4 regions of the Cryobacterium zhongshanensis genome follow, and region 3 is predicted to be linked to each of the others. Evidence: predicted binding sites of a transcription regulator. Region 3 holds the regulator's gene; each other region holds the start of a gene.
The links. Region 3 encodes LexA, which represses DNA repair genes until DNA is damaged. Its sites were predicted from a motif close to TCGAACANNTGTTCGA; they were not measured.
Positions count from the first base shown of each region.

Region 1: uvrA (excinuclease ABC subunit UvrA) is a predicted target of LexA. The motif match lies at 2,487-2,502, and genes of this name have one in related genera.
Region 2: MQH31_RS06040 (HNH endonuclease signature motif containing protein) is a predicted target of LexA. The motif match lies at 1,933-1,948, and genes of this name have one in related genera.
Region 4: MQH31_RS07515 (HNH endonuclease signature motif containing protein) is a predicted target of LexA. The motif match lies at 2,411-2,426, and genes of this name have one in related genera.

Region 1 covers NZ_JALGAR010000001.1:1,622,597-1,630,287, forward strand. Annotated here, with positions in the region: gene uvrB (excinuclease ABC subunit UvrB) at 383-2,443, shown strand; gene uvrA (excinuclease ABC subunit UvrA) at 2,558-5,425, shown strand; gene uvrC (excinuclease ABC subunit UvrC) at 5,520-7,421, shown strand; gene rapZ (RNase adapter RapZ) at 7,485-7,691, shown strand, end outside.
Region 2 covers NZ_JALGAR010000001.1:1,340,083-1,347,773, reverse strand. Annotated here, with positions in the region: gene MQH31_RS06045 (ABC transporter ATP-binding protein) at 1-48, opposite strand, end outside; gene MQH31_RS06040 (HNH endonuclease signature motif containing protein) at 216-1,913, opposite strand; gene MQH31_RS06035 (VIT1/CCC1 transporter family protein) at 2,249-3,400, opposite strand; gene MQH31_RS06030 (hypothetical protein) at 3,406-3,714, opposite strand; gene gatB (Asp-tRNA(Asn)/Glu-tRNA(Gln) amidotransferase subunit GatB) at 3,714-5,219, opposite strand; gene gatA (Asp-tRNA(Asn)/Glu-tRNA(Gln) amidotransferase subunit GatA) at 5,219-6,766, opposite strand; gene gatC (Asp-tRNA(Asn)/Glu-tRNA(Gln) amidotransferase subunit GatC) at 6,769-7,065, opposite strand; gene MQH31_RS06010 (alpha/beta hydrolase) at 7,101-7,691, opposite strand, start outside.
Region 3 covers NZ_JALGAR010000010.1:34,857-42,547, forward strand. Annotated here, with positions in the region: gene MQH31_RS20110 (histidinol-phosphate transaminase) at 1-676, opposite strand, end outside; gene MQH31_RS20115 (LysM peptidoglycan-binding domain-containing protein) at 816-1,178, opposite strand; gene lexA (transcriptional repressor LexA) at 1,583-2,206, shown strand; gene metE (5-methyltetrahydropteroyltriglutamate--homocysteine S-methyltransferase) at 2,393-4,732, opposite strand; gene MQH31_RS20130 (methylenetetrahydrofolate reductase) at 4,936-5,952, opposite strand; gene hflX (GTPase HflX) at 6,159-7,691, opposite strand, start outside.
Region 4 covers NZ_JALGAR010000001.1:1,654,431-1,662,121, forward strand. Annotated here, with positions in the region: gene MQH31_RS07495 (SURF1 family cytochrome oxidase biogenesis protein) at 1-639, opposite strand, end outside; gene MQH31_RS07500 (hypothetical protein) at 636-896, opposite strand; gene MQH31_RS07505 (DUF3099 domain-containing protein) at 893-1,300, opposite strand; gene fabG (3-oxoacyl-ACP reductase FabG) at 1,435-2,145, shown strand; gene MQH31_RS07515 (HNH endonuclease signature motif containing protein) at 2,446-4,170, shown strand; gene serB (phosphoserine phosphatase SerB) at 4,206-4,853, opposite strand; gene MQH31_RS07525 (glucose-1-phosphate adenylyltransferase) at 4,850-6,094, opposite strand; gene glgA (glycogen synthase) at 6,174-7,355, shown strand; gene MQH31_RS07535 (ABC transporter ATP-binding protein) at 7,405-7,691, shown strand, end outside.

The sequences.
Region 1 (7,691 bases), on a different contig from region 3:
AAGGCGCGTCGCGGCTCCGGCTCCGTCTGCGGAGGCCGCGACGGCAAGGCCACCGCGGACGCCGATCCAGACGACCGCAAAGGCGACGATCAGGCAGAGTGCGAGTAAGACACGACGGATACGGCGGCCGGTCCTGCGGCCAGGAGGAGTGATCTGAGAGGCGGTTCCTGGTGCCGTTTGGGATGCCTGCACACCGGAACGGGGTGTCCGCGTCCCCCCGCGTCGCCCCTTACGTCCCTCCGTCTCGGGAGGGTCGTCGCGCTCAACGGGTGGCAGGAGAATCGTGTCGTCGTTCACGCTTCAGTAAAGCACTGTTGTTCCGCAGGTGAGGCCGGTTTGCCCCGGCACCGAGAGTGTCGGTGGTCGAATCTAGACTGGAGGGATGGAACCCACGCGATCCGTACATCCCTTTGAGGTCGTGAGCGAATACACGCCGAGCGGCGACCAGCCGACCGCGATCAAAGAACTCGCCGAGCGCATCAACGCCGGCGAAACCGACATCGTCCTCCTGGGCGCCACCGGAACCGGCAAGTCGGCGACGACCGCCTGGCTGATCGAACAGGTGCAGCGCCCGACACTGGTGCTCGCGCACAACAAGACCCTCGCCGCGCAACTCGTGAACGAGTTCCGCGAGCTGATGCCGAACAACGCCATCGAGTACTTCGTCTCCTACTACGACTACTACCAGCCGGAGGCCTACGTCCCGCAGACGGACACCTTCATCGAGAAGGACTCCTCGATCAACGCCGAGGTCGAGCGGCTCAGGCACTCCACCACGAACTCCCTCCTGAGTCGGCGCGATGTCGTCGTCGTCTCCACGGTGTCCTGCATCTACGGACTCGGCACGCCGGAAGGCTACATGGAGGCGATGATCGCGCTCCAGATCGGGCAGAAGGTCGACCGCGACTGGCTGATCCGGAAGTTCGTGGCGATGCAGTACCAGCGCAACGACGTCGACTTCTCCCGGGGTCACTTCCGGGTGCGCGGGGACACGATCGAGATCATCCCCATGTACGAGGAACTCGCGATCCGGATCGAGATGTTCGGCGACGAGATCGAGGCGCTGTACAGCCTGCACCCGCTCACCGGCGACATCGTCCGCAAGCTCGAATCCGTGTCCGTCTTCCCCGGCTCGCACTACGTCGCGAGCACCGAGACCATGCAACGGGCCATCGTCACCATCCAGGAAGAACTCGCCGAACGGCTCGGCCAGCTCGAACGGGAGGGCAAACTGCTCGAGGCTCAGCGGCTGCGGATGCGGACGACCTTCGACCTCGAGATGATGGAGCAGATCGGCTTCTGCTCGGGCATTGAAAACTATTCCCGGCACATCGACCAGCGGTCGCCGGGGGAGGCCCCGCACTGTCTCCTCGACTACTTCCCCGATGACTTCCTGATGGTCATCGACGAGTCCCACGTCACCGTCCCCCAGATCGGGGCGATGTACGAGGGCGACTCCTCGCGCAAGCGCACCCTCGTCGAGCACGGCTTCCGGCTTCCGAGCGCGCTCGACAACCGCCCGCTCAAGTTCAACGAGTTCAAGGACCGGGTCGGCCAGACGGTCTACCTGTCCGCAACGCCCGGAAAATACGAGATGGGCATCGCCGACGGCATCGTCGAACAGATCATCCGCCCGACCGGGCTCATCGACCCGCAGATCATCGTCAAGCCCTCCAAGGGGCAGATCGACGACCTCCTCGAAGAGATCCACAAGCGCGTCGAGCTCAACGAGCGGGTGCTCGTCACGACCCTCACCAAGAAAATGGCGGAGGAACTGACCGACTTCCTCACCGAGGCCGGCGTGCGGGTGCGCTACCTGCACTCCGACGTCGACACCCTGCGGCGGGTCGAGCTCCTCACCGAGCTCCGCGCGGGTGTCTACGACGTCCTCGTCGGAATCAACCTCCTGCGGGAAGGGCTCGACCTGCCGGAGGTGTCGCTCGTCGCGATCCTCGACGCGGACAAGGAGGGGTTCCTGCGCTCCGCGACGTCCCTCATCCAGACCATCGGCCGTGCCGCCCGGAACGTCTCGGGCGAGGTGCACATGTACGCCGACCGGGTGACCGCCTCGATGGAACGCGCGATCGACGAGACCGACCGCCGCCGCGAGAAGCAGGTGGCATACAACACCCTGCACGGCATCGACCCCACCCCGCTCCGCAAACGGATCGCCGACATCACCGACATCCTCGCGCGCGAGCAGGCGGACACCGCGGAGCTCCTCTCCGGGCGCGACGCCCGGCGTAAGGTCGCGGCGACCCCGCTCCGCACCGGCATCGCCGCGAACGGCGCCAACGACCTCGAATCGATCATCGCCGACCTCAGCGGGCAGATGCTCGAGGCCGCCGGTGAGCTCAAGTTCGAACTCGCGGCCAGGCTCCGGGACGAGGTCTCCGAGCTCAAGCGCGAACTCCGCCAGATGGAGAAGGCCGGGCACATCTAGCCGGGCACATCTCGTGCACCCGCGACCCCATCTGCTCCGGAATTCGAACGTGTGTTCGCTCAGGGCGTGCCTCGGGGGCACGAGTGTGTCGGTGGCACTCAATAGACTCGAACGGTGTCAATTTCCAAGGTAACGTCCGGGTCCAAGCTCAGTGTCCGCGGTGCGCGCGTGCACAACCTGCACAACGTCGATTTGGAGATCCCCCGGGATTCCCTGGTCGTCTTCACGGGGCTGTCCGGCTCGGGGAAGTCCTCGCTCGCGTTCGACACCATCTTCGCCGAAGGCCAGCGCCGCTACGTCGAGTCGCTCTCGGCGTACGCGCGCCAGTTCCTCGGCCAGGTCGACCGGCCGGACGTCGACTTCATCGAGGGGCTCAGCCCCGCGGTGTCGATCGACCAGAAGTCCACCAACCGCAACCCGCGGTCCACGGTCGGCACCATCACCGAGGTCTACGACTACATGCGCCTGCTCTGGGCTCGCATCGGGGTGCCGCACTGCGCGGTCTGCGGCGAGGTCATCCAGGCCCAGACCGTGCAGCAGATCGCCGACCAGCTGATGGAGCTTCCCCAGGGCACCCGGTACCAGATCCTCAGCCCGGTCGTCTCCCAGAAGAAGGGCGAGTTCGTCGACCTGTTCAAGGAGCTCGCCGCCGGGGGATACTCCCGTGCCATGGTCGACGGCACCCAGATCCAGCTCAGCGAACCGCCGACGCTCAAGAAGCAGATCAAGCACGACATCTCCGTGGTCGTCGACCGCCTCGTCGCGGCGCCGGAGCTCCTCAGCCGCCTGACCGACTCCCTCGAGACCGCCCTCAAGCTCACCGACGGCATCGTCCAGATCAACTACGTCGACGGGGAGGGCGACGCGGCGTGGCAGAGCTACTCCGAGAAGCTCTCCTGCCCGAACAACCACCCCGTTCAGCTCACCGAGATCGAGCCGCGCACCTTCTCGTTCAACGCGCCGTTCGGCGCTTGCCCCGAGTGCTCCGGCCTCGGCACCAGCATGTCCGTCGACCAGGATCTCCTCCTCGGTGACCCTGAGCTGAGCATCGCGGAGGGTGTCGTCCTGCCCTGGACCACCCAGGGCAAGGGCCTCTTCCAGTACTACGAGAAGCTGCTCGACGGCCTCGCCCACGACCTCGACTTCTCCCTCGACACCCCCTGGGGCGACCTCAGTCTCGACGTCCAGAACGCCGTTCTCCGCGGGGACAACTTCGAGGTCAAGGTGAAGTGGAAGAACCGCTACGGCCGCGAGATGAGCTACACCTCCGGCTTCGAAGGCGTCGTGCCCTACATCGAACGCCAGTACCTGCAGGCGGAGTCCGACACCCAGCGTGCCCGCTGGGGCGAGTACCTCCGCGAGATCGACTGCCCGGTCTGCTCGGGAACCCGGCTCAAGCCCGAGGTCCTCGCCGTGCTGATCCACGGCTCGAGCATCGCGGATGTCTGCAACCTGAGCCTCTCCGACGCCCGGTCCTTCATGGATCTGCTCGAACTGACCGACCGCGAGGCCATGATCGCCGCCCAGGTCCTCCGCGAGATCAAGGCGCGCCTGGACTTCCTCATCCGGGTCGGGCTCAACTACCTGAACCTCGCGCGTGCCGCCGCGAGCCTGTCCGGCGGAGAGGCCCAGCGCATCCGCCTGGCCACCCAGATCGGGTCGGGACTGACCGGGGTGCTCTACGTGCTCGACGAACCGAGCATCGGCCTGCACCAGCGCGACAATCGCCGCCTGATCGAGACCCTCGTCGCGCTGCGCGACCTCGGCAACACCCTCATCGTCGTCGAACACGACGAGGACACCATCAAGATGGCCGACTGGATCGTCGACATCGGCCCGGGCGCCGGCGTCAACGGCGGCCACGTCGTGCACTCCGGCTCCTACGCGAGCCTGCTGGAGAACCGCGAGTCGCTCACGGGAGACTACCTCGCCGGCCGCAAGTCGATCGAGACCCCCGAGACCCGCCGTCCGATCGATCCGGACCGCCAGATCAGCGTGATCGGCGCGGAGGCGAACAACCTCAAGAAGGTCTCCGTCACCTTCCCGCTCGGCACCTTCACCGCCGTCACCGGGGTGAGCGGGTCCGGCAAGTCCTCCCTCGTCAACGACATCCTCTACCGGGTGCTCGCCAACCGGCTGAACGGCGCCCGCAAGCTCCCCGGCAAGCACACCAGGGTCACCGGCCTCGACCAGCTCGACAAGGTCATCCACGTCGACCAGGCCCCGATCGGGCGCACCCCGCGCTCCAACCCGGCGACGTACACGGGCGTGTTCGACAAGATCCGTACCCTGTTCTCGGAGACGATCGAGGCGAAGGCGCGCGGCTACCTCCCCGGCCGGTTCAGCTTCAACGTCAAGGGAGGCCGCTGCGAGGCGTGCTCCGGAGACGGCACGATCAAGATCGAGATGAACTTCCTGCCGGACGTGTACGTCGCGTGCGAGGTCTGCGGGGGCGCGCGGTACAACCGCGACACCCTCACGGTGCACTACAAGGGCAAGAACATCGCCGAAGTCCTCGACATGCCGATCAGCGAGGCCGCCGAGTTCTTCGAACCGATCTCCGCGATCCACCGCTTCCTGAAGACCCTCGTCGAGGTCGGACTCGGGTATGTGCGCCTCGGCCAGAGCGCGACGACCCTCTCCGGAGGCGAGGCGCAGCGCGTCAAGCTCGCCACCGAACTCCAGCGGCGCTCGAACGGCCGCAGCGTCTACGTGCTCGACGAACCCACGACCGGGCTGCACTTCGAGGACGTGCGCAAGCTCCTCCTCGTGCTCAACAGTCTTGTCGACAAGGGCAACACCGTGATCGTGATCGAGCACAACCTCGACGTGATCAAGTCCGCGGACTGGGTGATCGACCTCGGGCCGGAGGGCGGGTCCGGCGGTGGCAAGGTGCTCGCGACCGGAACGCCGGAGCACATCGCGACCGTGAAGAAGAGCCACACGGGCACCTTCCTCAAGGAGATCCTGGCGGGGCGGTAAAATTCTCTTCGGCCGGATTCTGTCCGGCCGGAGGCTGTCAGGCAGGTTTCTGCACGGCACGGGGAAGTGACACGGGGAAGTACCAGGAGAGTTCATGTCGGACGCGTTGAGCTATCGACCCAAGGCGGGGGAGATCCCCACCGTTCCTGGCGTGTACCGCTTTCGCGACGAGACAGGGCGGGTGCTGTACGTCGGCAAGGCCAAGAACCTGCGCGCGCGCCTCAGCAACTATTTCGCGCCGCTCAGCAGCCTGCACGAGCGCACCCGGCGCATGGTCACGACCGCGGCATCCGTCGAGTGGACCACTGTCGGCACCGAGGTCGAGGCCCTTCAGCTCGAGTGGACCTGGATCAACGAGTTCGACCCGCCGTTCAACGTGCAGTTCAAGGACGACAAGTCCTACCCCTACCTCGCCGTGACGCTCGCAGACGAGGCGCCGCGCGCTCTCGTCACCCGCACCACCGGCATCCGCGGCGCCCGCTATTTCGGCCCGTACCCCAAGGTGTGGGCAGTGCACGAGACCATCGACCTGATGCTCAAGGCCTTCCCGATCCGCACCTGCAACAACGCCAACTACAAACGTGCGATGCAATCGGGAAAGCCGTGCTTCGCCGGCCAGATCGGCCGCTGCTTCGGCCCGTGCTCGCAGAAGGTGTCCATCGAGGAACATCGGGTCATCGTCGACGAGTTCGTGAGTTTCATGGCGAGCCAGGACCGCACCATGATCAACCGGCTGACCAACGAGATGAAGGCCGCCGCGCTCAGCCAGCAGTACGAGCTCGCGGCCAAACGGCGCGACCAGGTCAAGGCGCTCACGAACGTGCTCGAGAAGAGCGCGGTCGTGCTGCGCGACAACGTCGACATCGACCTGTTCGCCGTCGAGGAGGACGAGCTCGCGGCGGCGGTGCAGCTGTTCATCGTGCGCGGCGGCCGGATCAGGGGTGTCCGCGGCTGGGTCGTCGACAAGGAACTCGACCTGACCACCGGCGAGCTCATCGATTCCCTGTTGCAGACCGCATACTCGGGGGATGCCCTGCCCCCGAGGGAGATCGTCGTCCCGTTGCTCCCTGACGATTCCGCAGCGCTCGAGGAATGGCTCGGCGGCATCGCCGGGCGCAAGGTGCACCTCGTGGCCGCCCAGCGCGGCGAGAAGGCCGCGCTGCTCGCAACGGCGACGCAGAACGCCCGGCAGGCCCTGATGCTCTACAAGACCCGCCGCAGCTCCGACTTCGTCGCACGCTCCAAGGCGCTCGAAGACATCCAGGAGGCGCTCGGCATGGAGTCGGCGCCGCTGCGGATGGAGTGTTACGACGTCTCGCACCTGAGCGGCACGAACATCGTCGCGTCGATGGTCGTCTTCGAAGACGGATTGCCGCGCACCGACGAGTACCGGCGCTTCAGCATCCCGGAGTCCACGGACGACACCGACTCGATCTACCGCACCCTGAGCCGGCGCCTCGCCTACCTCGTGCCGGAGGACGGCCCGGCAGCGGATGCCGGCACGGAGCCCTCCCTGGACCCGCCGAGCGAGCCCGCAGAGGGCCAGGCCAAGCGGAAGAAGTTCCGGTACCAGCCGAACCTCCTGATCGTCGACGGTGGCCAGCCCCAGGTCGCCGCGGCCGCCAGGGCGCTCCGCGAATCCGGGGTCACCGGCATCCAGCTCTGCGGCATCGCAAAACGGCTCGAGGAGATCTGGCTGCCGGACTCGGACTATCCCGTCATCCTGCCGCGCAACAGCGACGCCCTCTTCCTCATCCAGCGGATCCGCGACGAGGCACACCGCTTCGCAATCACCCACCAGCGAGCCCGCCGCAAACGCGACATCGCGACGGTCCTCGGCGAGATCGCCGGACTCGGCCCGGCACGGGTCAAAGTGCTGCTGCAGCATTTCGGATCCGTCTCGCGGCTCAAAGAGGCCCCCATAGAGGCAATCGCGGAGGTCCGCGGCATCGGACCCGGTCTCGCGGCGACGATCCACCAGCACTTTCGCGCCTGAAACCGATCTCGGTCGGTAGGCTGGACTGACAGGCCCACCACCGACAGAAGGCGCACCCCCAGGATGACGGAGAACGACAAGCAGGAAATGCTTATCGTCACGGGAATGTCCGGGGCCGGGCGTTCGACGGTGGCCAATGCTCTCGAAGACCTCGGCTGGTACGTCGTCGACAACCTTCCGCCGCAAATGCTGCGCCCGCTCGTCGAACTCGCGGGCAAGGCAGGGACGAGTCTTCCCAAGATCGCCGCCGTCGTGGACATCCGTGGCCGT
Region 2 (7,691 bases), on a different contig from region 3:
GGACTTGGTCAGCCCCCGCAGGCTGATGGCCGGTCGGTCTACGGACACGGAGCCTCCTTTGTCACCCTCGGCTAAATCATATGGAAACGGATGTCTGAAATCCGGTTGCATATGTTGCGGTCAGGTCACGATGACCGAACGCCTCTGAGAACGACACCCTATAGCGACGGCTCGCGTCCGGCGCGGCCCCCGTTCACCCGGGTCAGTCGGCCTGGTCAGTCGCGGTTGGGTGGTCCGGTGAGGACTTGGTGGGCGCGGTGCCGGTTCGGTGGCCGCCAGAGCCGTTGCGGGTCGATCAGCCCCGGGGCCCGCACTTGTGGTGATCCTTTCACCATGCGGATCTCCCACCCCGAGGTATCGATGGTGTGGTGATGGAACCAGCACAGGAGGACCCCGTTGTCGACATTCGTGGGTCCGTCTTTCGCCCAGGGCTTCACATGGTGCACCTCGGCCCAGTGCGCCGGGGCTTTACAGCCGGGGATGATGCACCCGCCGTCCCGGGCGGTGATCGCCCGCCGCTGCGCCCGGTTGAAATACCGCCGCTCCGGACCCAGTTTGAGGACCTGGTTGTTCTCCCCGAACAACACCCCCTGGAAGCCGCCGTCACAGATCCGCTGGTGCACCGTCTTCAGCGACACGGGCGCTTCGACCCCGTCGATCCACCCCACCCCGACCCCGCTCGCGAGGTCGGCCGCGTTCACGTGCACCATCACCGTCGGTGCCGACCCGCCCATGCTGGGCGTGCCCTCATCGCGGGCGGCGTGTTCGAACAGGGCCCGGAGGATGTCCGCGCGCTTCTCCCCGCTCGTGCGGGTGTCCTGGCGGCGTTCCCGCAGCTCGGCTTCGATCACGTCGAGCTCGGGGCCGGTGTCGGCTCCGGTGCCTGCGGTTTCGGCGCCGGGAATCATCTGCCCCGAATCCATCAGCGCCTGTTCCTCCTCGGTGGGAAACGCGGGCCGCGCGTGGAAGCTCAGGAACGCGTCGAAGAGGGTGTTCATCATCCCGAACAGTTCCGGCGTCACCCCACCCTTCACCGGATACAACCCATTCTTCAACTGGCCGAAGCCGCTGTTCGACTTCGCCTCGAACACGTCCTCCTGCGGCAGGACCCCGTCGGGGTCCAGGGCGGCCTGCCACTGGAGCACCATGCCCCGGATCAGATCCGCGGCCGCGGGGACCCCGGCGCCGGCGAGGTTCTCGGTTTCCGGGGTGATCAGGCCGGCCGCCGTGGCGACCAGAGCCCGTTCCGCCGTCAGCAGGTCATCCGGCGCCACCCGGTGACTGATCGTCTGCAGCCCCGCCACGATCAGCTCCGCCGTCTCCACCCCGATCTCCCCCGCCGTCAGCGCGGCCCCAACGGTCGGGAACAACGGCGGCAACCAGCTGCTCCCCCCGCACGGCCGCGGCAACACCGCGTCCCCGAGCTTCGTCCTCCGCTTGACCTCCCGGGCCGACACCCGGGTCACCCGGGTCAGCACGTCCCAGGGGCCCTTACAGCCCATCCGCCACGCCAAACCCTCCCGGCCGAGCACCCGCGCTCGCCGATCCACATCCGTCGCCGTATTCACCCGCGCCGCATCCACCGTCCGCCCGATCGCCTCGACCGTGCTGAGCGCCGTCACCGCTTCCGCATCGCTGAGCAGCCCGACCGGGATCGCCGCCAGGGCCTCCACGAGAGCCACCTGGGCCTCGAGGAGTCGGGCGACAGCATCCGCATGCACCGAGGGAATAGCCCCGGCCAGCCCCTCCGCACCCTCGAAACCCTCAGCAATCGCAACCGGATGAGCCGACTCGACCGACGACTCAGCCGACGACTCGGTGGAGGCGAGGCCCACCGTGGTGGGCTGATCCCCCGCGGACCCGGAACCGGGTGTCTGCGGGGTGTGTGACTGTGGATCCGAAGCTCCTGCCATACCCCGATTCTACCCCGAATCGAACACTATTGCGAGGCTTGCTCACTTTATTTCGGGCATCTCATCTCGAGATTCATACCTGACAGCGAGTGTGTCCGCACTCGTGGTGCCGAATTCAGGAGATGCGCCCGGGCGAGCAACAGCGGCCCGCGGACCAGTGCGGCCGATTCCACCCAACCCCACGCGTCTCCTGAATTCGACCCCGGGGGATACCAGTGGCAGGGGGACGCCGATCCGCGGCGGCGCGGAGAAACCCCGTCCGACATGGATGGGCCGTTCACGACTCGGCGGGGCGCGACGCCCGACCTCACGCTCGCGAATCGTTCCCGAAGGGACTACCCGAGCGAGGTGCCGAAGAGCAGCCCGAGCACGTAAGTGACGCCGGCGGCCGCGAAGCCAATCAGCAGCTGGCGGAGCGCACGACGGAGCGGCGGCCCGCCGGAGAGCAGTCCGACGATCGCACCGGTCGCGAGGAGGGCGAGTCCGACGAGCACGGACGCGACCACGATCGCCGTGAGGCCCTCGAGGCCGAACAGGTACGGCAGAACGGGAAGGATGGCCCCGGAAGCGAAGAAGCAGAAGCTCGAGGTGGCGGCGCCCCAGCCGGTGCCGATCGCCTCGTGCTCATCGGTCGCGGGGTCGAGCGCCCCGTGGGGAGAATCGGAGCCGGGGACGGGGGCGGCAACCGAAACCGGTCCGGTGGCCATGGTCAGCGTGCGCAGCACTTCGTGGGCATGCGCTTCGGCTTCCTCGGCCGCCATTCCCTGCGCCCGGTAGACGAGGGTGAGCTCGTTGGCGGCGAGGTCGAGGTGCGAGAGCACCGTGCGCGCGGTTGCCTGGGGGGTGGATGCCTCGAGCAGCTCACGCTGCGACCGCACCGAGACGTACTCCCCCGCACCCATCGACAGGGCGCCGGCGAGCAGGCCGGCAATGCCCGTGAACAGGATGGTCGCGGCGGGAACACCGGTCGCGCCGATGCCGAGCACGAGAGCGAGGTTGGAGACGAGGCCGTCGTTGATGCCGAAGACGGCGGCACGGAAGGATCCGGCGAGGCGCTGGCGCCCCCGAGCGGCGAGCCCGCGGACGACCTCCTCGTGGATGCGTTCGTCGGCCGCCATCGTCTTCGTCGCGTCGACGTCGGAGTCGTATGGCGAGCGTGCTTCCGCCCGCTGGGCGAGCGCGAGCACGAAGACGGAACCGAAGCGCCTCGCGAGGAAACCGAGGAACCGGGTGCGCACCGCACCGCGCTTAGGCGGTCCGGCCTGATCGCCCAGCAGGTCACGCCAATGCGCCTCGTGGCGGGCTTCCGCCTCGGCGAGGGCGAGCAGAATCTCGCGCTCCTCACCGACGCGTCGGGAGGCCAGGTCGCGGTACACCGCGGCCTCCGCGCGTTCGTCGGCGAGGTACTGGCGCCAGCGACGGATGTCGGCCGGGGTCGCGGGGCTTTCCGTGCGCGGGGACTCCGGGAGTTCCTGGGCTGCGCTCATCGCCATCACGCTTCCGGGGCCGGTTCGAGGGAGGCCTGGGCGACCCGGGCAGACAGGTGCGGTCCGGAGCCGTCGAGCCCGAAGAAGGGCTCGTCGAATTGCACGGTCCAGATCGCCTCCCGGCCGGAGACCGGCGCGTACAGTGCAGCGCCGTCGGAGTCCCCCGCTCCGACGATGACGCCGATGGGGTCTTCCACCATCGACTCCGGGTAGCGGCTCCGATCGAGCCGCACCAGGACCTGCATCCCCACGCCGAAAACGGCGCGGCTCGCAGCCCCGTCCGCTGCGGGCTCGCGTCGCTTCCAGAGAGCCATTACTCGGCCGTTCCTGCCCTTTCGAGGACGAGTTCCCGTACCCGTGCGGCATCCGCCTGCCCGCGCATGGCCTTCATGACGGCGCCGATCACGGCGCCGGCCGCCTGGACCTTGCCGTCGCGGATCTTCGCGAGGACGTCGGGCTGGGAGGCGAGGGCGAGGTCGATGGCCTCGATGAGCGGGCCGTCGTCGGAAACGACTGCGAGACCGCGGATCTCGACGACCTCGAGCGGGGTGCCTTCGCCGGCGATGACGCCCTCGAGCACCTGGCGGGCCAGGCGGTCGGTCAGCGTTCCCGCGGTGACGAGTTCGATGAGCGCGGCGAGCTGCATCGGCTCGACGAGCGAGTCAGCGGAGACGCCGGCGACGTTCGCGAGCCGGGCGACCTCGCCGGTCCACCACTTGCGGGCAGACTGGGCGGATGCCCCGGCCGCGACGGTGGCCTCGACCGCGTCGAGCAAATCGGAGTTGACGACGTCCTGGAACTCCAGGTTCGCGAAGCCCCAGTCGGCCTGGAGGCGCTTACGCCGTGCCGCGGGCGGCTCCGGCAGGGTCGCGCGGAGTTCTTCGACCCAGGCGCGGGAGGGCGCGACGGGGACGAGGTCCGGCTCGGGGAAGTAGCGGTAGTCGTCGGCGTCGGACTTGGGCCGGCCTGCGGACGTGATTCCGGTGTCCTCGTGCCAGTGGCGCGTTTCCTGGGTGATGGTTCCACCGGCGGCGAGGAGCGCGGCCTGGCGCTGGATCTCGTAGCGGACGGCACGTTCGACGCTGCGGAGCGAGTTGACGTTCTTGGTCTCCGTGCGGGTGCCGAGCTTGCCGGAGCCGCGCGGGCGCAGGGACACGTTCGCGTCGCAGCGCACGTTGCCCTCTTCCATCCGGGCGTTGGACACCCCGAGCGCCTTGACGATCTCGCGGATCGCGGCCACATAGGTGCGTCCGATCTCGGGAGAGTCCGCCTCGCCGCCCTCGATCATCTGCGTGACGATCTCGACGAGCGGCACGCCGCCGCGGTTGTAGTCCACGAGCGAGTAGTCGGCGCCCTGGATGCGGCCGGTCGCGCCGCCGACGTGGGTGAGCTTGCCCGCGTCGTCTTCCATGTGCGCGCGTTCGATGTCGATCGTGACCTGGCGGCCGCTCTCGAGTTCGATCGTGAGCTGCCCGTTGAACGCGATCGGCTCGTCGTACTGCGAGGTCTGGAAGTTCTTCGCAGTGTCGGGGTAGAAGTAGTTCTTGCGCGCGAAGCGCGAGTATTCGGCGATCTCGCAGCCGAGGGCGAGCCCGAGGCGGATGCTCGACTCGATCGCCTTCGCGTTCACCTGCGGGAGCCCGCCGGGAAGCCCGAGGCAGGTCGGGCAGGTGTTCGTGTTGGCACCCTGGCCGAATTCGTTCGCGCAGCCGCAGAACATCTTGGTCTTGGTGTTCAGTTCGACGTGCACCTCAAAGCCGAGCACCGGCTCGAACAGTTCGAGGGCCTTGTCGTAATCCATCAGTTCAGCCTTCTTCATCAGACGGCTCCCCCTTCGCTCGCGAACATTTCGGTGGGCGCCAGTTTCGGCGCAAGGCTGAGCAGGGTGTGTCCCCAGTGCGCTTCGAGCAACTGCTCGACGGCGGCACCGAAGGTGTACAGGCGGGCGTCCTGCTTGGCGGGCGCCATCACCTGCAGCCCGACGGGCAGGCCGTCCTCCGGCGCGAGGCCCATCGGCAGGCTCATTCCGGGGATACCGGCGAGGTTCGCCGGGATCGTGGTGACGTCGTTGAGGTACATCGCCATCGGGTCGTCCATCTTCTCGCCGAACTTGAACGCCGTGGTCGGCGCGCTCGGGGACAACAGGACGTCGACCTTCTCGAATGCCGCGTCGAAGTCGCGCTGGATCAGGGTGCGCACCTTCTGGGCGCTGCCGTAGTAGGCGTCGTAGTATCCGGCACTCAGGGCGTAGGTGCCGAGGATGATCCGGCGCTTGACCTCCGGGCCGAACCCGGCGTCGCGGGTCGCGGCCATGACCCGTTCGCTCGTGAGCGGGCCCTCCTCCGGGTCGACACGGATGCCGAAACGCACCGAGTCGAAGCGGGCCAGGTTGCTCGAGGCCTCGGCCGGGAGGATCAGGTAGTACGCGGCGACGGCGTATTCGAAGCTCGGCGCGCTGACCTCTTCGATCTCGGCGCCGGCAGCGACGAGCATCGCGAGGGTTTCGTTGAAGCGCTGCAGGACGCCGGGCTGGAACCCGGGGCCGGACAGCTCCTTGACGACGCCGATCCGCACACCGGTGAGGGCGCCGTCGACCCGGCCCGCGATCGCGGCAGCGGCCATCGACGGCCAGCGGTCGGTCAGCGAGGTGGAGTCGAGCGGGTCATGGCCGCTCAGCACGTCGTGGAGGAGCGCGGCGTCGTAGACGGTGCGGCTGACCGGCCCGACCTGGTCGAGCGAGGACGCCAGGGCGATCGCTCCGTACCGGGAGACGCCGCCGTAGGTCGGCTTGACTCCGACGGATCCGGTGACGGCGGCGGGCTGGCGGATCGATCCGCCGGTGTCGCTACCGAGGGCGAGGGGAGCTTCGAACGCGCTCACTGCGGCGGCGGAGCCTCCGCCGGAACCGCCGGGGATCCGGTCGAGGTCCCAGGGGTTGTGGGTCGGGCCGTACGCGGAGAACTCGGTGGACGAACCCATCGCGAATTCGTCCATGTTGGTCTTGCCGAGCGGGATCAGCCCGGCTTCACGGACGAGGCGCACGACGGTCGCGTCGTAGGGCGGGATCCAGCCCTCGAGGATCTTCGAGCCGGCGGTCGAGGGCATGTCGCGCGTCGCGAGCACGTCCTTGATGGCGATGGGCACTCCGGCGAGCGGACCGAGCACGGCACCGGCGGCGCGCTGGGCGTCGACGGCTGCAGCAGCGGCGAGGGCGCTCGCCCCGGCCACGTGCAGGAACGCGTGCACGTCGGTGTCGACGGCCGCGATGTGGTCGAGGTGGGCCTGGGTGGCCTCCACCGAGCTGACGGCACCGCTCGTGAGGAGGATCGACAGGTCTGCGGCGGACAGGCGGGTGAGATCGGTCATGACTACTCCTCGTCCAGGATCGCCGGCACGCGGAACTTGTCGCCGTCGCGGTCGGTCGATCCGGACAGTGCTTCTTCGACGGACAGGGACGGCACGACGACGTCGGCGCGGAAAACGTTGGTCAACGGCATCGGGTGGCTCGTCGCGGGAACGTCGGGCGTGGCGACTTCGGCGACCTTCGCCACCGAATCCACGATCTGGCCGAGTTCGGCGGTGAGGCGGGTGATCTCCTCCGGGCTGAGGTCGATCCGGGCGAGGTTTGCCAAGTGCGCAACCTGCTCGGCCGTGATTTCAGACATGTTGCTCCGATTGTGGTTGAGGTGAAGACCCAATTCTATTCGGAGCCGTTGGTGACCAGATCCGCGTTGTCCGTTCCGACCAGCGCCATATTGTGCAGGGACTCGCTTCCCGGCTCGAAATACGCATTGTGGCCGAGCGAGGCCGTGAGGCTGGCACCGGTGATCCGGTCGGTCGCCCCCGACACTCCGAGAGGATGCGCCCCGTACGATTCCGCCCCCGGATCGCTCCCGAAGAACGCGCTGTTCACGGCCGGATCCCAGTCGGCCTTCCCGACCCAGACGTTCTCGCCCGTCACGTGCAGGCTGGCCGCGGACTGGATCTGGCTGCCCGGCGATCCGACGAGCACGAGGGCGTCGACGTCGAAGGAGCCGCGGGCGAGGGCGGTGAGCGCGACGGTCGAGCCGTAAGAGTGCGCGTAGACGGTGATGAAGGGTTGGTGCGCCCGCCGGTCCGAGCGGATGCCGAGCGAGGACTTCTCGAGGAAGTCGGCTCCGACGAGGGCCTTGTCGAGGCCGCCGACGCTGAACAGGTCGGGGACCTCGTAGCCGATCCAGGCCACCGTCGCGACACTGGCGGGCGCCTCGCCTTGCCCCCGGGCTGCGCGTTCGGCGAGTACCTTCTCCTG
Region 3 (7,691 bases):
TGCTCATCGTGCGGGAGACCAGCAGGCGCTCCCGCCCGGGCAGCAGGGTGAGAGCGGATGCCGTCCCCACCGGGGCGAATTCGGCGTAGGCCTCGTCGACCACCACGATCCCGTCGCAGGCGTCATAGACGGCGGCGATCACATCGAGCGAGAGCGGGGTGCCGGTCGGGTTGTTCGGGGAGCACAGGAAGACGAGGTCGGGATTGACGCGATTGACCCACTCGACGGCGCGCCTCGGGGTGAGTTCGAAGTCGGCGTCGCGGTCACCGGCGATCCAGCGCGTCCCGGTGCCCGAGGCGAGCAGCGGGTACATCGAATAGGTGGGGGCGAAACCAAGCAGGGTGCGTCCCGGACCGCCGAAGGCCTGGAGCACCTGCTGGAGAACCTCATTGGAGCCGTTGGCGGCCCAGATGTTCTGGCGGGTGAGACCGTGTCCCAGGTAGCGGGCCATCGCCTCGCGCAGTTCGGTGAATTCCCGGTCCGGGTACCGGTTGATCCCCCGGATCGCGGCGGCCAGTGCGGCCGCGATGTCGACGGCCACGTCCTCGGGGATGCCGTGGGTGTTCTCATTCACATTGAGAGCGACCGGCACGTGCAGCTGGGGCGCCCCGTAGGGAGTGAGCCCGCGCAGGTTGTCGCGGAGGGGCAGGTCGTTGAGACTGGTCACTCCCCCCATAATACCGGTGGGCATGTTGACGATGGTTCAGTATTCAGCCGGCCCCGTGCTCGGCTCCCCGTGCATTCAGCCCGCTCAGTAATCAGCCGACTCGGCGTTCAGCCTGCTCGGTGTTCAGCCGGCTCAGTAATCGGCGGGCTCAGTATTCGGCGGGAAGGGCCAGGCGCTGGCCGGGCTGCACGCTCTCGGAGGGCAGCTGGTTCAGGTTGACGATGTCGGCGATGACCTCGCGCGGGTCGGCGGAGGGCGCGATGTGCTCGGCGAGCTGCCACAAGGACTGGCCCGACTGGATCGTGACGTAGTCGAACGTCGTTGCGCTGTCGCTCGCGCCGCTGCCGCTCAGCGTGCTGCCGTCTGCGGCGGCGAGGCCGCCGTTGAGTGCGAGCGCGAGGGCGCCCACGACGAGGGGAACGGCGGCGGCGGCGGTCAGCACGGCACGACCGCGCCGCGTGATGCGCAGCCGGGTGTGCGCCCCCGGGACCAGCTCGATTGTTGTGCTCATGTCTGCCTCCTGTGTATTCGTATCCGGCTCTCGGCCGGGAGAGCCGGATACGAAGCTATGTTCCGAATATATATTCGATTGTTCGAACAATCAAGACTTTCTCCGGTTATTATTGGGGTGAAGTACACGACACACTCGAATGAATGTCTCTCTTTCGCCCCACGCTGGTTACAGTTTCGATTGACTGGTCTGAACTCAACCAGCGACCACTGACATTCGGATACGGTCGCCTCACGGCATCCGCCGCGGCGACCGACCACCACCCGCCCACCGCCACCGACAGGAGCGACATCGTGACCCAGGACAGCGTGACCCCGGACAGCGTGACCCAGTTCAGCGGCGGATCCCCTGAACGAGGCGGCACGCGACGGAGGAAGAGCCTCAGCGACAAGCAGCGCGCGATCATGGACGTGATCCAGCGCTCCGTCGGGCAGAGGGGCTATCCGCCGAGCATGCGCGAGATCGGTGACGCCGTCGGTCTGTCGTCGCTCTCGAGTGTCACCCACCAGCTCAACCAGCTCCAGCTCAGCGGTTACCTGCGCCGGGACCCGAACCGGCCACGGGCGCTCGAGGTCCTGATCGAGTTGCCGCAGTCGCCGGAGGACACCGCGGCGGGAGCCGCGGAGAACTTCCAGCAGGGCACCCCGGTCGGCGACGCGGCGATGGTGCCGCTCGTCGGACGGATCGCCGCCGGTGTGCCGATCATGGCCGACCAGCAGGTCGACGAGATCTTCCCGCTCCCGCGCCAGCTCGTGGGCAAGGGCGAACTGTTCATGCTCAAGGTCGTCGGCGAGTCGATGATCGACGCCGCGATCATGGACGGCGACTGGGTCGTCGTCCGCCAGCAGAAGACCGCGGAGAACGGCGAGATCGTCGCCGCGATGCTCGACGGCGAGGCGACGGTGAAGGTGTTCCGGCAGCGTGACGGCCACACCTGGCTGCTGCCGAGGAACACCAACTTCGAGCCGATCCTGGGCGACCACGCCGAGATCCTCGGCAAGATCGTCGCCGTTCTGCGTTCCCTTTAGTCCGGCGCTCCCGGCAGCCCGGCGCCCGCGCTCCAGCGCTCGCTCTCAGTAGGCGCGCCATTTGCGCCGCTTCGCGCCAGGCATGCCTGGCGCGAAGCGGCGAAACTGGAGCGCAGAGAACCGGACCTGGCGCGAAGCAGCGGAACTGGCGCGTCTTGCGCGGCACGGGCTCGCCCCCGGGACAGCTCAGGCGCGGGCGGGCACCCGCTCGGCGAGGCGCGCACGCACGATCCGGGTCGCCTCGATCATGTTGGTCAGGGACTCGACCGTCTCGGCGTAACCGCGGGTCTTGAGCCCGCAGTCCGGGTTCACCCAGACCTGCCCGACCGGGATGGCCGCAACGGCACGGTCGAGCAGCTCCGTGAGTTCGGCGACGCTCGGCACCCGCGGCGAGTGGATGTCGTAGACGCCCGGCCCGATGCCGTGGTCGAAACCGTTGGCCTGGATGTCCGCGACGACCTCCATCCGGGAGCGGGCCGCCTCGATGCTCGTCACGTCGGCGTCGAGGTTGCGGATGGCGTCGATCACGACGCCGAACTCGGAGTAGCAGAGGTGGGTGTGGATCTGGGTGGCATCCAGCACCCCCGCCGTCGCGAGCCGGAACGAACCGACGGACCAGTCCAGGTAGTCGGCGTGCCCGGCCTTCTTGAGCGGGAGCAGTTCGCGCAGGGCGGGTTCGTCGACCTGGACGATGCCGATTCCGGCGGCCTCGAGGTCGGCGATCTCGTCGCGGAGGGCGAGGGCGACCTGACGGGCGGTCTCGCCGAGGGGCTGGTCGTCCCGCACGAAGGACCAGGCGAGGATGGTGACCGGTCCGGTCAGCATGCCCTTGACCGGCTTCGCGGTGAGGCCCTGCGTGTAGGTCGACCACTCGACGGTGATCGGCTTCGGGCGCGAGACATCGCCCCACAGGATGGACGGTCGCGTGCACCGGCTGCCGTAGGACTGGACCCAGCCGTTCTCGGTGACCGCGAAGCCGTCGAGGTTCTCGGCGAAGTACTGCACCATGTCGTTGCGCTCGGGTTCGCCGTGCACGAGCACGTCGAGGCCGATCTCCTCCTGGAGGTCGACGACCCGGGCGATCTCCGCGCGCATCAGGTCGCGGTACTCGTCTGCGTCGAGCACTCCCGTGAGGAAACGGGCGCGGGCGCGGCGGATCTCCCCGGTCTGCGGGAAGGAGCCGATCGTCGTCGTCGGCAGGAAGGGCAGCGCGAGGGCGGTCTCCTGGGCGGCGAGGCGGTCGGCGTACTCCCCGCGGGTGAAGTCGTCGGCGGTGAGCGCTGCGGCGCGGGCCCTGACGGCACCGTCGCGCACTCCGGGGGCGATGCGGCGGGCGGCGAGGGCTCTGGTCGCGGCGTCGAGCTCGGCGTCGATGGCCTCCCGGCCGTCGGCCAGGCCGCGGGCCAGGGTCGCGACCTGGCCGACCTTCTCGTCGGCGAAGGCGAGCCAGCTCACGAGGTCTGCACCGAGCGCGGACTCGTCGGTGACCGTGTGCGGGACGTGCTGCAGGCTCGTCGAGGTCGAGACGGCGACCCGCGGTGACAGGACGCTGACCTCGTCGAGGTGGGCGAAGGCATCCGCCAGGTCGCCGCGCCAGATGTTGTGCCCGTCGATGACACCGGCGACGAGCGTCTTCCCCTCGAGGCCGGGGACGGCCGCGGGCAGGGCGCCGCGGACGAGGTCGAGGCCGATGGCTTCGATCGGTGCGGCGGCGAGCACGGGCAGGGCGTCGTCGAGGCTGCCGTAGGGAGCGGCGACGAAGATCGCCGGGCGCTGGGCGAGGTGGCCGAGGGTCCCGTACGCCCACTGCACTGCGGTGAGAGCCTCGGCGCGGGGCACAGGGACGCTCTCGCTGACGAGGCCCGGTTCGTCGAGCTGCACCCAGTCGGCGCCGGCGTCCGCGAGGCGCTGCAGCAGCGTCGCGTAGACCGGAATGAGGTCGTCGAGCCGGTCGAGGGGCTCGAAGCCCGCGGGGGCTTCGTCGCTCGGCTTGCTGAGCAGCAGGAACGTCACCGGGCCGACGATGACGGGTCGGGTCAGGAAGCCGGCCGCGCGCGCTTCCTCGAATTCGCGCACGATCCGGTCGCTCGACAGGGAGAACTCCGTTTCCGGTCCGATCTCCGGCACGAGGTAGTGGTAGTTCGAGTCGAACCACTTGGTCATCTCGAGCGGGAGGCTCTCCCCTTCGCCGCGAGCGAGGGTGAAGTATCCGGCGAGGTCGATGCGTCCGTCGGCGTCGAGGAGCCCGGCGAAGCGGGCCGGTACGGCGCCGACCGTGCAGAGCGCGTCGAGCATCTGGTCGTAGAAGGAGAACGACTCGGGGATGGCCGAGTCTGTGCGCCCGAGACCGAGGGCGGCGAGGCGGTCGCGGGTGGCCTGGCGCAGTCCGGCCGCGGTGGCTTCGAGCTCTGCGGCGGTTGTGGTGCCGGCCCAGAACGCTTCGACGGCCTTCTTGAGCTCACGGCGCGGGCCGATGCGCGGGTAGCCGAGGATCGTGCCTGCGGGGAACGGGGAGGTGCTGGTCATGGCGTGTCCTTTGCGGTGAGGGTGCTGTGCGGTTCGGATGGGCGGATCATCGGATGATCGGGGCTTGAGGGGGGGGGTAGGGGCTTCGGGTCGGGCGGTGGTGCGTCGGCCCGATTTCGGGCGCGACGGAAACCCGTGGCGCAGGCGCTGCGTTCGGGTGGACGGGAGAGCTGCGGAGGCGGGAAGGAGCATCCGCCGTCGCTCTACACGATCGTGGGCAGTGCCGTCGGGGCCGGAGCCTGAGGCTGAGCAGGAGTGTCCCGAACCGGCGCCGTCGCGCCGAGCAGGCCGCAGCCGTCGAGCACCTCGAGAACGGTCTCGTGCTGGTTGAAGGCGTAGAGGTGCAGCCCGGGCGCTCCCCCGGCGATCACCTGGGCGGCGAGGTCGACGGCGTGGCGGATGCCGATCTCGCGCTGGCCTTCCCTGGTCGGTTCGATCTCGAGCCGGATGGACAGGTCTGCCGGCATCTGTTCGCCGGACAGCTCGATGATCCGCCGCAGTCTGGCCGGGCTCGTCACCGGCATGATGCCGGGCAGGATCGGGAAGAGCACCCCGGCCTCCCTCGCCCGCTGGACGAAGCTCAGGAAGTGGTCGGCGTGGAAGAAGAGCTGGGTGATGCCGAGGTTCGCGCCGGCCGCCTGCTTGGCGAGCAGGGTGTCGATGTCCTGCGCCGAGGAGCGTGAGCGGGGGTGGCCGTTCGGGAACGCCGCCACGGCGATCCGCACCTTCTCGTGGCCGGCCTTCACGGCGCGGGCGGCCGGGATGCCGGGGATGATCGTCTCGCGGTACGGCGACTTCTCGGCCTGGACGCGGTGGATGAGCTGCACGAGTTCGGCGGCGCTGCCGAAGTCGCCGAGGAACGCCTCGCCCTCCTTCGTTCCGGCAGGGGGGTCGCCGCGGAGGGCGAGGAAGCTGCGCACTCCCGCGTCGAGGAATTCGCGGATCAGCCGGTTCGCCTCCTCGTGGGTGGAGCCGACGCAGGTGAGGTGGGCCATCGCCTCGACGTTCGTCGTGCGCAGGATGCGGCTGAGCACGTCGAGCGAGGAGCGGCGCGAGGATCCGTTGGCTCCGTAGGTGACCGAGAGGAAGTCGGGTCCTGCCGCGGCGAGATGGTCGATCGTCGTCGCGAGGGCGGCAGCGGCGGCATCCGTTTTGGGCGGATACAGCTCGAAGGAGAACGGGATGCGCCGGGTGCGGGCGGAGTCCGGTGGAGTGGACATGCATTCCTCATTCGACAGGAGCCAGTGCGTGCACTGAAATGGCCGGGCGGCCGCGGACCGCCAGGGAGCCCTGGCGGGTGTTCGCGGGCGGGTGCCGGGCTCGGCTGTCGCTCCATGCCGGCGGAGGAAATCCGTCGGCAACGATTGAAGAAAACACTAGCAATCCCCGAACGGGATTGCACGAGTGTGACCGTTCGTTACCGGGGTCAGCTCGCGACGGCGGGCGCGGTGCCTGACGGTGCGAGGAGGAACGGCGCGAACAAGGACTGGATCTCGGTCGTGACGAGGGCGCGTACCCGGGTGCCGGTCTCGGCGTAGTCGGTGCTCAGGATCGTGCCCTGCGCGTGCAGGATCGCGATCAGGTCGCCGCGCTCGTAGGGGATGAGCAGGTCGAGCTCGATCGAGGGGCGCGGGAGCAGGTCAGCGACCGCGGCAAGCACCTCGTCGATGCCTTCGCCGGTGCGCGCGGAGACGAAGATGCCCTTCGGCCAGAGGCCGCGCAGCACCAGGCGATCGTCGTCGCTGACCAGGTCGCTCTTGTTGAAGACGACGAGTTCGGGGATCTCCCGGGCGCCGACCTCGCTGATGACCTCGCGGACCGTCGCGAGCTGGCTCGCCGGGTCGGGGTGGGAGGCGTCGACGACGTGCACGATGACATCGGCGTCCGCGACCTCCTCGAGGGTCGACCGGAAGGCCTCGACGAGTTGGTGCGGGAGGTTGCGGACGAAGCCGACGGTGTCGGTCAGCGTGTAGAGCCGGCCGTCGCTCGTCGTGGACTTGCGCACGGTCGCGTCAAGCGTGGCGAAGAGCGAGTTCTCGACGAGCACGCCGGCGCGGGTGATCCGGTTGAGCAGGCTCGACTTGCCGGCGTTGGTGTAGCCGACGATGGCGACGGAGGGCACGGCGTTGCGCTTGCGGTTGGCGCGCTTGGCCTCTCGGGCGGGCTTCATGGCCAGGATCTGCTTGCGCAGGCGGGACATCCGGGTGTGGATGCGACGACGGTCGAGTTCGATCTTCGTCTCGCCGGGGCCGCGGGAACCCATTCCGGCGCCGGTGCCGCCGACCTGGCCACCGGCCTGGCGGGACATCGAATCACCCCAGCCGCGGAGGCGGGGCAGCAGGTATTCGAGCTGGGCGAGCTCGACCTGGGCCTTGCCCTCCCGGCTCTTGGCGTGCTGGCTGAAGATGTCGAGGATCGTGGCGGTGCGGTCGATGACCTTGACCTTGACGACGTCCTCGAGGGCGCGCCGCTGGCTGGGCGCGAGTTCGGTGTCAGCGATGACGGTGTCGGCGCCGAGGGCCTTGACGATGCCGGCGAGTTCCTGCGCCTTGCCCTTGCCGAGGTAGGTGCTCGTGTCCGGGGTCGCCCGGCGCTGCATGAGGCCGTCGAGCACGGTGGCTCCCGCGGTCTCGGCGAGGGCGGCGAGTTCGCGCATGGAGTTCTCGGCGTCCGCGACGGTGCCCTGGGTGTACAGGCCGATCAGGATGACGTTCTCGAGGCGCAGCTGCCGGTATTCGACCTCGGTGACGTCTTCGAGCTCGGTGGAGAGGCTCGGAACCCGGCGGAGGGCGTTGCGGTCTTCGCGGTCGAGCTGGGCGCCGTCGTGGCCGTCATCGTGCTCGTCGGAGCGGGGCTCCGCGTCGAGGGCCTGGGCGCTCCCGCTGCGAAACAGGGAGTAGCCGGCGGCCTTGGAATCGGCACTGGCAAGTACCCGTGCCACAACATCGTCGTCCGGGGT
Region 4 (7,691 bases), on a different contig from region 3:
CGAGCCCTCGTCAGCGACCGGCCTGGTCACGCCGGCGGGGCGGGTGGCGGGCGCCGGGTCCTCGGAGGCCATCAGGCCGTACGCACCGGTATATGTGGGTGCGCCGACCCGTTCTGCGACGTCGGCGAGATGGATCGTCGCGATCTGGTTTCCGCTCGCCGTGCGCCCGGGAAGGGTCGGCTCTCCGGCCTTGAGCCTGGCGATGACGGTGACTTCACCGGACGGTGCGGCGGGAACCGGGCCGGGGGCATCCGCTGTCTCACCGGTGGGGACCCAGCCGCGATCGACGACGAAGACGGTGCCGTCGGCGAGGAGCAGCGGTGTCAGCACCTCGAAGCCGGGGTGGACATTCATCGGGCGGTTCCGCACGATCAGCTCGTCCGCGATGAGGTACGTTCCGGTCATCGTCACCGGGAGCCACTTCTGTGACTCGGCGAAGGAGTCGAGGGTGGGCAGGGCTTCCGTCAGGCTCACCGGCGTGTGGTCGTAGTTCGCGTCGACCTTGTTGATTTCGACGAGGGCCTCGTTGCGCCTGGCGAACTGCCACATGCCGAGACCCGCGCAGGCGGCGCCGAAGATGATGGTGAGCACGAGGTAGCCGGCCCACCGGCGGCTGAACGCGAACTTCCAGCCGATCACGACGGGTTCGTCCCGACGGGTGCCTGGGCCTGGGCCGTGCCCGGTGCGGCGTCGAGGGCGATGACGGCCACCGGAAAGTCCCGGGCGGCCAGGAATTCACGCAGGTAGTCGACGTGCTCGGTGCAGGCGAGCCAGGTCTTGACCCGGTCTGCGGCATGGATGCGGGGGTTGCGCCAGTCGATGCGCCACTGGGCGTCCTCCCGGCAGCCGGCCCGCGAACACCGGGGTGTGTCGAGGTCGTCGTCGAAACCGATCATGAGTCGGCGCCGGGGTCGCGGGATGCGTCGCGAGTGGAATCCGGTCGCTCAGAGGCCTGCTCGGGCGGCGACTGGGGGAACGATGAGGAATCCGGCGCGGTCGAGGACTGGCCTGAGGACTGGCTCGAGGACTGGCTCGAGGATTGGCCGCGGTACAGCTGAACGGCTCCCGGGCGGACGACGGTGGTTCCCGCGCCGCTTCCATGGACGTTCGCGACGATGACCGCGAAATACGGGAGCAGGATCGCTCCGGCGGCGCAGACCAGAAGCCACCAGCCGTGCACGAAGAGCATCAGGACGATGCACACCATCCGGATGCCCATGGTGACCGAGTATCTGATCATCCGGGCTCGTCGCTCGTCCTCCGGAGACGGAGGCAGGGACGTGATCGACTGCTGTTTCATACTCTCATCGCTTCGGTCAACCGGTGGAGGTTATGCCTGACAAGCCTACGTCCCGCCCGGTCTGTGGGATGACACCGTAAACTGGAATATACGTGCGTACGGCTGGTCGTTCGCTGGGAATAGATTGGAACCGTATGCCCTCCGTCAGGACCGTTCTCGTGACCGGGGGCAACCGTGGGATCGGCTTCGCCATCGCCGAAGAATTCGTACGCCAGGGCCACCGCGTCGCGGTCACGGCCCGCTCGGGCTCAGGCCCCGACGGCACCCTCACGGTGCGCGCCGACGTCACGGATGCCGCATCGATCGATGCCGCGTTCATCGAGATCGAGGCGGCCCTCGGACCGGTCGAGGTCGTCGTGGCCAACGCCGGCATCACGAAGGACACTCTTCTGATGCGGATGACAGAGGACGACTTCACGTCCGTGATCGACACGAACCTGAGCGGCGCCTTCCGCGTCGTCAAGCGTGCGTCCAAGGGCATGCTCAAGGCCAGGTTCGGCCGGATCGTGCTCATCTCGAGCGTGGTCGGCCTCTACGGTTCTGCGGGGCAGGTCAACTACTCCGCCTCCAAGAGCGGGCTGGTCGGGCTCGCCCGCTCGGTCACGCGCGAACTCGGCGCCCGGGGCATCACCGCGAACGTCGTCGCACCCGGCTTCATCGAGACCGAGATGACCGCAGAGCTTTCCGACGCCGTCCAGGCCGAATACAAGAAGAACATCCCGGCCGGACGCTTCGCATCCGCCGCCGAGGTCGCGAAGGTCGTCACCTGGCTCGCGGGCGACGACGCCGGTTATATCTCCGGCGCGGTGATCCCGGTCGACGGCGGCCTCGGCATGGGTCACTGACCAGGTCAGCGACACGCCCACCGGGACGTGGAGCCCGGCGCGAACCGGTGCGAGACCCGGGTCATGCAGTAGCCCCAGGAGACTAGGGCAGTTCTGGTGTCGAATTCAGGAGATCCCTGCCAACGGATGGGATCGGCCGCACTGGTCCGCGGGCCGGTATCGCTCGCCCGGGCGCATCTCCTGAATTCGGCACCACGATCGCGTACACACTCGCTGTCAGGTATGAATCTCGAGATGAGAAGCCCAAAAATAAGGTGAGCAAGCCTCGCATTAGTGTTCGATTCGGGGTAGAATCGGGGTATGGCAGGAGCTTCGGATCCACAGTCACACACCCCGCAGACACCCGGTTCCGGAGCCGCGGGAGACCAGCCCACCACGGTGGGCCGCGCATCCACCGAGTCGTCGGCTGAGTCGTCGGTCGCATCCGCGGAGTCGTCGGTCGAGTCAGCCCATCCGGTCGCGATTGCTGAGGGTTTCGAGGGTGTGGAGGTGCTGGCCGGGGCGGTTCCGTCGATGCATGCGGATGCTGTCGCCCGGCTCGCCGAGATTAAGACGGCCCTCGCAGAGGCCTTGGCGGCGATCCCGGTCGGACTGCTCAACGATGCGGAAGCGGTCACGGCGCTGAAAGAAGTAGAAGCGATTGGCCGGACGGTGGATGCGGCCCGGGTGAACACGGCCACCGATGTGGATCGGCGGGCGCGGGTGCTCGGCCGGGACGGTCTGGCGTGGAAGATGGGCTGCCGCGGACCCTGGGACGTACTCACCCGAGTGACCCGGGTCTCGGCCCGGGAAGTGAAGCGCCGCACGAAACTCGGCGACGCGGTGTTGCCCCGCCGGGCAGGGCTGACGGTGTTGCCGCCGCTCTTCCCGGTCGTCGGGGCCGCTCTGACCGCGGGGGACATCGGGGTCGAGGCGGCCGAGTTGATCACGACGGGGCTCGGGTTGGTCAGTCACCGGGCCGTCCCGGCCGAGGTGGAGGTTGCCGAGCGTGCCCTGGTCGCCACGGCGGCCGGGTGGATCACCCCGGAGACTGAGATCCTCGCCGGCGCGGGGGTGCCGGCGGCTGCGGATCTGATCCGGGGGATGGTTCTCCAGTGGCAGGCCGTCCTCGACCCCGACGGCGTCCTGCCGCAGGAGGATGTGTTCGAGGCGAAGTCGAACATCGGCTTCGGCCAACTCAAGAACGGCCTCTACCCGCTGAAGGGCGGGGTGACGCCCGAACTCTTCGGGATGATGAACACCCTCTTCGACGCGTTCCTGAGCTTCCACGCCCGGCCCGCGTTCCCCACCGAGGAGGAACAGGCGCTGATGGATTCGGGGCAGATGATCCCCGGCGCCGAAACCGCAGGCAACGCCGACAGTGGCGCCGGCACGGGCCCGGAGCTGGACGTGATCGAAGCGGAACTGCGGGAACGCCGCCAGGACACCCGCACCAGCGGGGAGAAGCGCGCGGACATCCTCCGGGCGTTGATCGAACACGCCGCCCGCGACCAGGACACGCCGTCGATGGGCGGGTCCGCTCCCACGGTGATGGTGCACGTGAATGCCGACGACCTCGCCTCCGGGGTCGGGGTCGGGTGGATCGACGGGGTCGAAGCGCCGGTGTCGCTGAAGACGGTGCACCAGCGGATCTGTGACGGCGGTTTCCAGGGGGTGTTGTTTGGCGAGAACAACCAGGTCCTCAAACTGGGTCCGGAACGGCGCTACTTCAACCGGGCGCAGCGCCGGGCGATCACCGCCCGGGACGGCGGGTGCATCATCCCCGGCTGCAAGGCCCCGGCGCACTGGGCCGAGGTCCACCATGTGAAGCCCTGGGCGAAAGACGGCCCCACGAACGTCGACAACGGGGTCCTCCTGTGCTGGTTCCATCACCACACCATCGATACCTCCGGGTGGGAGATCCGCATGGTGAAGGGGTCACCGCAGGTGCGGGCTCCGGGGTTGATCGATCCGCAACGGCTCTGGCGGCCACCGAACCGGCACCGCGCCCATCAGGTCCTGACCGGACCACCCAACCGCGACTGAAGTGCGCCGCACACGGCGCTCCGACAGTGGAAGCGCTAGCCGCGGAGGCCGAGGAGTGGCAGGACCTGGCTGAGATCGCAGATGTCGATCGCGACATCCGCTTGGGCCCGCACGAGGGGCTTCGCGTTGAACGCGATGCCGAGGCCCGCGACGTGCATCATCTTCAGGTCGTTCGCACCGTCGCCGACGGCAACGGTCCGGGGGAGCCCGACGCCGAGTTCGGCCGCCCACTCCTGAAGCGTGTCGGCCTTCGCGGTCGCGTCGATGATTGGCCCGACGAGGTTGCCGGTGAGGTGGCCATCGGCGACCTCGAGCCGGTTGGCCCGCCAGTGGTCGATTCCGAGGCTCTCCGCGAGCGGGTCGAGTACTTCGTGGAACCCTCCGGAGACGACACCGATCCGACTGCCATGAGCGTGCAGGCCCGCGATGAGCTCGTGGACTCCCGGAGTCGGGCGCACCAGGAGACCGACGTCGGCGAAGACGCTCTCCGGCAGCCCGGCGAGCGTCTTCACCCGGGCACGGAGACTCTGGGCGAAGTCGATCTCACCGCGCATGGCCTGATCGGTCACCGCGGCGACGAGTTCGAGCGACCCGGCGGCATCCGCCAGGAGCTCGATCACTTCGTTTTCAATCAGGGTGGAATCGGAATCGAGGACGACCAGGAAACGAGTGGGACGGGTCACGGGTGTACGTGCACGCCCTTGCCGACCACGGTGATGCCGGACTCGGTGACGCTGAAGCCGCGCGCGAGGTCACGGTCCCTGTCGACGCCGACGGAGGCGCCCGCTGCGACGACGACGTTCTTGTCGAGGATGGCCCGACGTACGGTCGCGCCGGGCAGGATCTGCACCCGGTCGAAGAGGATCGAGTCCGCGATGTGGGCCCCGGAATCAATGGACACCCACGGTCCGAGCACGCTGCGCTCGATGTGGGCTCCCGAGATGACACAGCCGAGAGACACGATCGAGTCGATCATTGTGCCGAGCGAGCCGCGGCCGTCCCTGACGAACTTGGCCGGCGGCGAGTTGAGCTGCTGGCTGAAGATCGGCCACTTCTGGTTGTAGAGGTTGAAGACCGGGAGCGCGCTGATCAGGTCCTGGTGCGCCTCGAAGAAGGAGTCGATGGTTCCCACGTCGCGCCAGTAGTACCGGTCGCGATCGGTGGAGCCGGGTACCTCGTTGCGCTGGAGGTCGTAGACGCCGGCCTCGCCGCGGGACACGAAGTCGGGGATGATGTCCCCGCCCATGTCGTGGCTCGAGTCGGTGCGTTCGCCGTCGCGCAGCACGGCTTCGATCAGGGCGTCGGCGTTGAAGACATAGTTGCCCATCGAGGCGAACACCTCGTGCGGAGCATCGGCCAGGCCGATGGCGTCCTTGGGCTTTTCGCGGAACTCCCGGATGTGGTCCGGCGTTGCCCCGTCGACTTCGATGACGCCGAACTGGTCGGCGAGACCGATCGGCTGCCGGATCGCGGCGACCGTCGCCTGCGCGCCGGAGGCGATGTGGGCCGCGATCATCTGGCTGAAGTCCATGCGGTAGACGTGGTCGGCACCGACAACGACGACGATGTCGGGCTTCTCGTCGTGGATCAGGTTCAGGCTCTGCAGGATCGCGTCGGCGGAGCCGGAGAACCAGCGCTTGCCGAGGCGCTGCTGCGCGGGGACTGAGGCGATGTACGAGTTGAACAGCCCACCGGAGACGTGCCAGGTCTGAGAGACGTGACGGTCGAGGCTGTGCGACTTGTACTGGGTCAGGACGACGATCTGGGTCAACCCGGAATTGATCAGGTTGGACAGCGCGAAGTCGATAAGCCGGTAATTGCCTCCGAACGGAACGGCCGGTTTTGCGCGGTCCTCCGTAAGCGGCATCAGGCGTTTGCCTTCACCGCCAGCGAGTACGATTCCAAAGATCTTCTTCGATGCCATGTCTTTACAGTAGGGGCATCCGGGGCCGGGGGCCACCCGAAAAGGTGTGTGTCTGACGGTGCTGCGCTAGTTTTATTGCATGCGAGTCGATCTGTTGACCAAGGAGTATCCACCAGAGGTTTACGGCGGGGCCGGCGTGCATGTCGCCGAGCTCGTCAAGGCCCTCCGCACTGACATTGAGGTCGTCGTGCGCTGTTTCGGAGCGCCCCGTGACGCACCGGAAACGTTCGCATACGGCGTGCCCGCCGAACTCGCCACGGCGAATGCCGCCCTCGCCACCCTCGGCGTCGACCTGCAGATGGCCCAGGACGTGTCCGGCGCCGACGTCGTGCACTCGCACACCTGGTACGCCAACGGTGCCGGGCATCTCGCGAAGCTTCTCCACGGCGTCCCTCACGTCGTCACCGCCCACAGCCTCGAGCCGCTCCGTCCGTGGAAGGCCGAACAGCTCGGCGGCGGCTATCGGGTCTCGAGCTGGATCGAACGAACCGCGTTCGAGGCAGCGGATGCCGTCATCGCCGTGAGCGGTGGCATGCGCGCGGATATCCTCCGCAGCTATCCGGCACTCGACGAGTCCCGGGTGCACGTCGTCTACAACGGCATCGACCTCGAGGCCTGGAAGCCGACCGCGGACACGGACGTTGTCCGTTCACTCGGCATCGACCCCAGCCGACCGTCCGTCGTGTTCGTCGGCCGGATCACCCGGCAGAAAGGACTGCCGTACCTCCTTCGTGCCGCGGCGTCCCTTCCGCCCGAGGTCCAGCTCGTGTTGTGCGCCGGTGCACCCGACACCGCGGAAATCATGGCCGAGGTCACCGCAGGAGTCCGGGCGCTGCAGGCCGAGCGCACCGGGGTCGTCTGGATCCCCGGGCACCTGTCCCAGCACGACCTCTCGGCCGTCCTGACCGCGGGTACCGTCTTCGTCTGCCCCTCGGTCTACGAGCCGCTCGGCATCGTCAACCTCGAGGCGATGGCCTGTGGCCTCCCCGTCGTCGGGTCGGCGACCGGCGGCATCCCCGAGGTCGTCGACGACGGGGTCACCGGGCGCCTCGTTCCCATCGACCAGGTCAGCGACGGAACCGGAACGCCGATCGACCCTGACCGGTTCGTCGCCGACCTCGCGCGCACCCTGCTCGAGGTCCTCGCCGACCCCGATCGTGCCGCAGAGATGGGCAAGGCCGGCCGGATCAGGGCAGAGGAAAAGTTCAGCTGGAGCCAGATCGCCACGAGCACACGGGAGATCTACGCCGGGTTGCTCTGAGCCCCGCCCGGCGTGCCGACGCCTCGGCGTCGGCAGATAACATGGATGCATGGTCAACGTTCTTCAATTCACCGACGTCTCCGTCGTCCGGGCTGGCACAACCATCCTCGACTCAGTGAACTGGAGTGTTGATGACGATCAGCGCTGGGTGATCCTCGGCCCGAACGGCGCAGGAAAGACCACGCTCCTCCAGATCGCCGCCGCGATGCTGCACCCCACCAGGGGCACCGCCGAGGTGCTCGAGGAGCCCATCGGCGGCACCGACCTGTTCGAGCTGCGTCCGCGCATCGGCTTCGCGTCGACCGCGCTTGCCCGCAAGGTTCCGGCAGGCGAAAA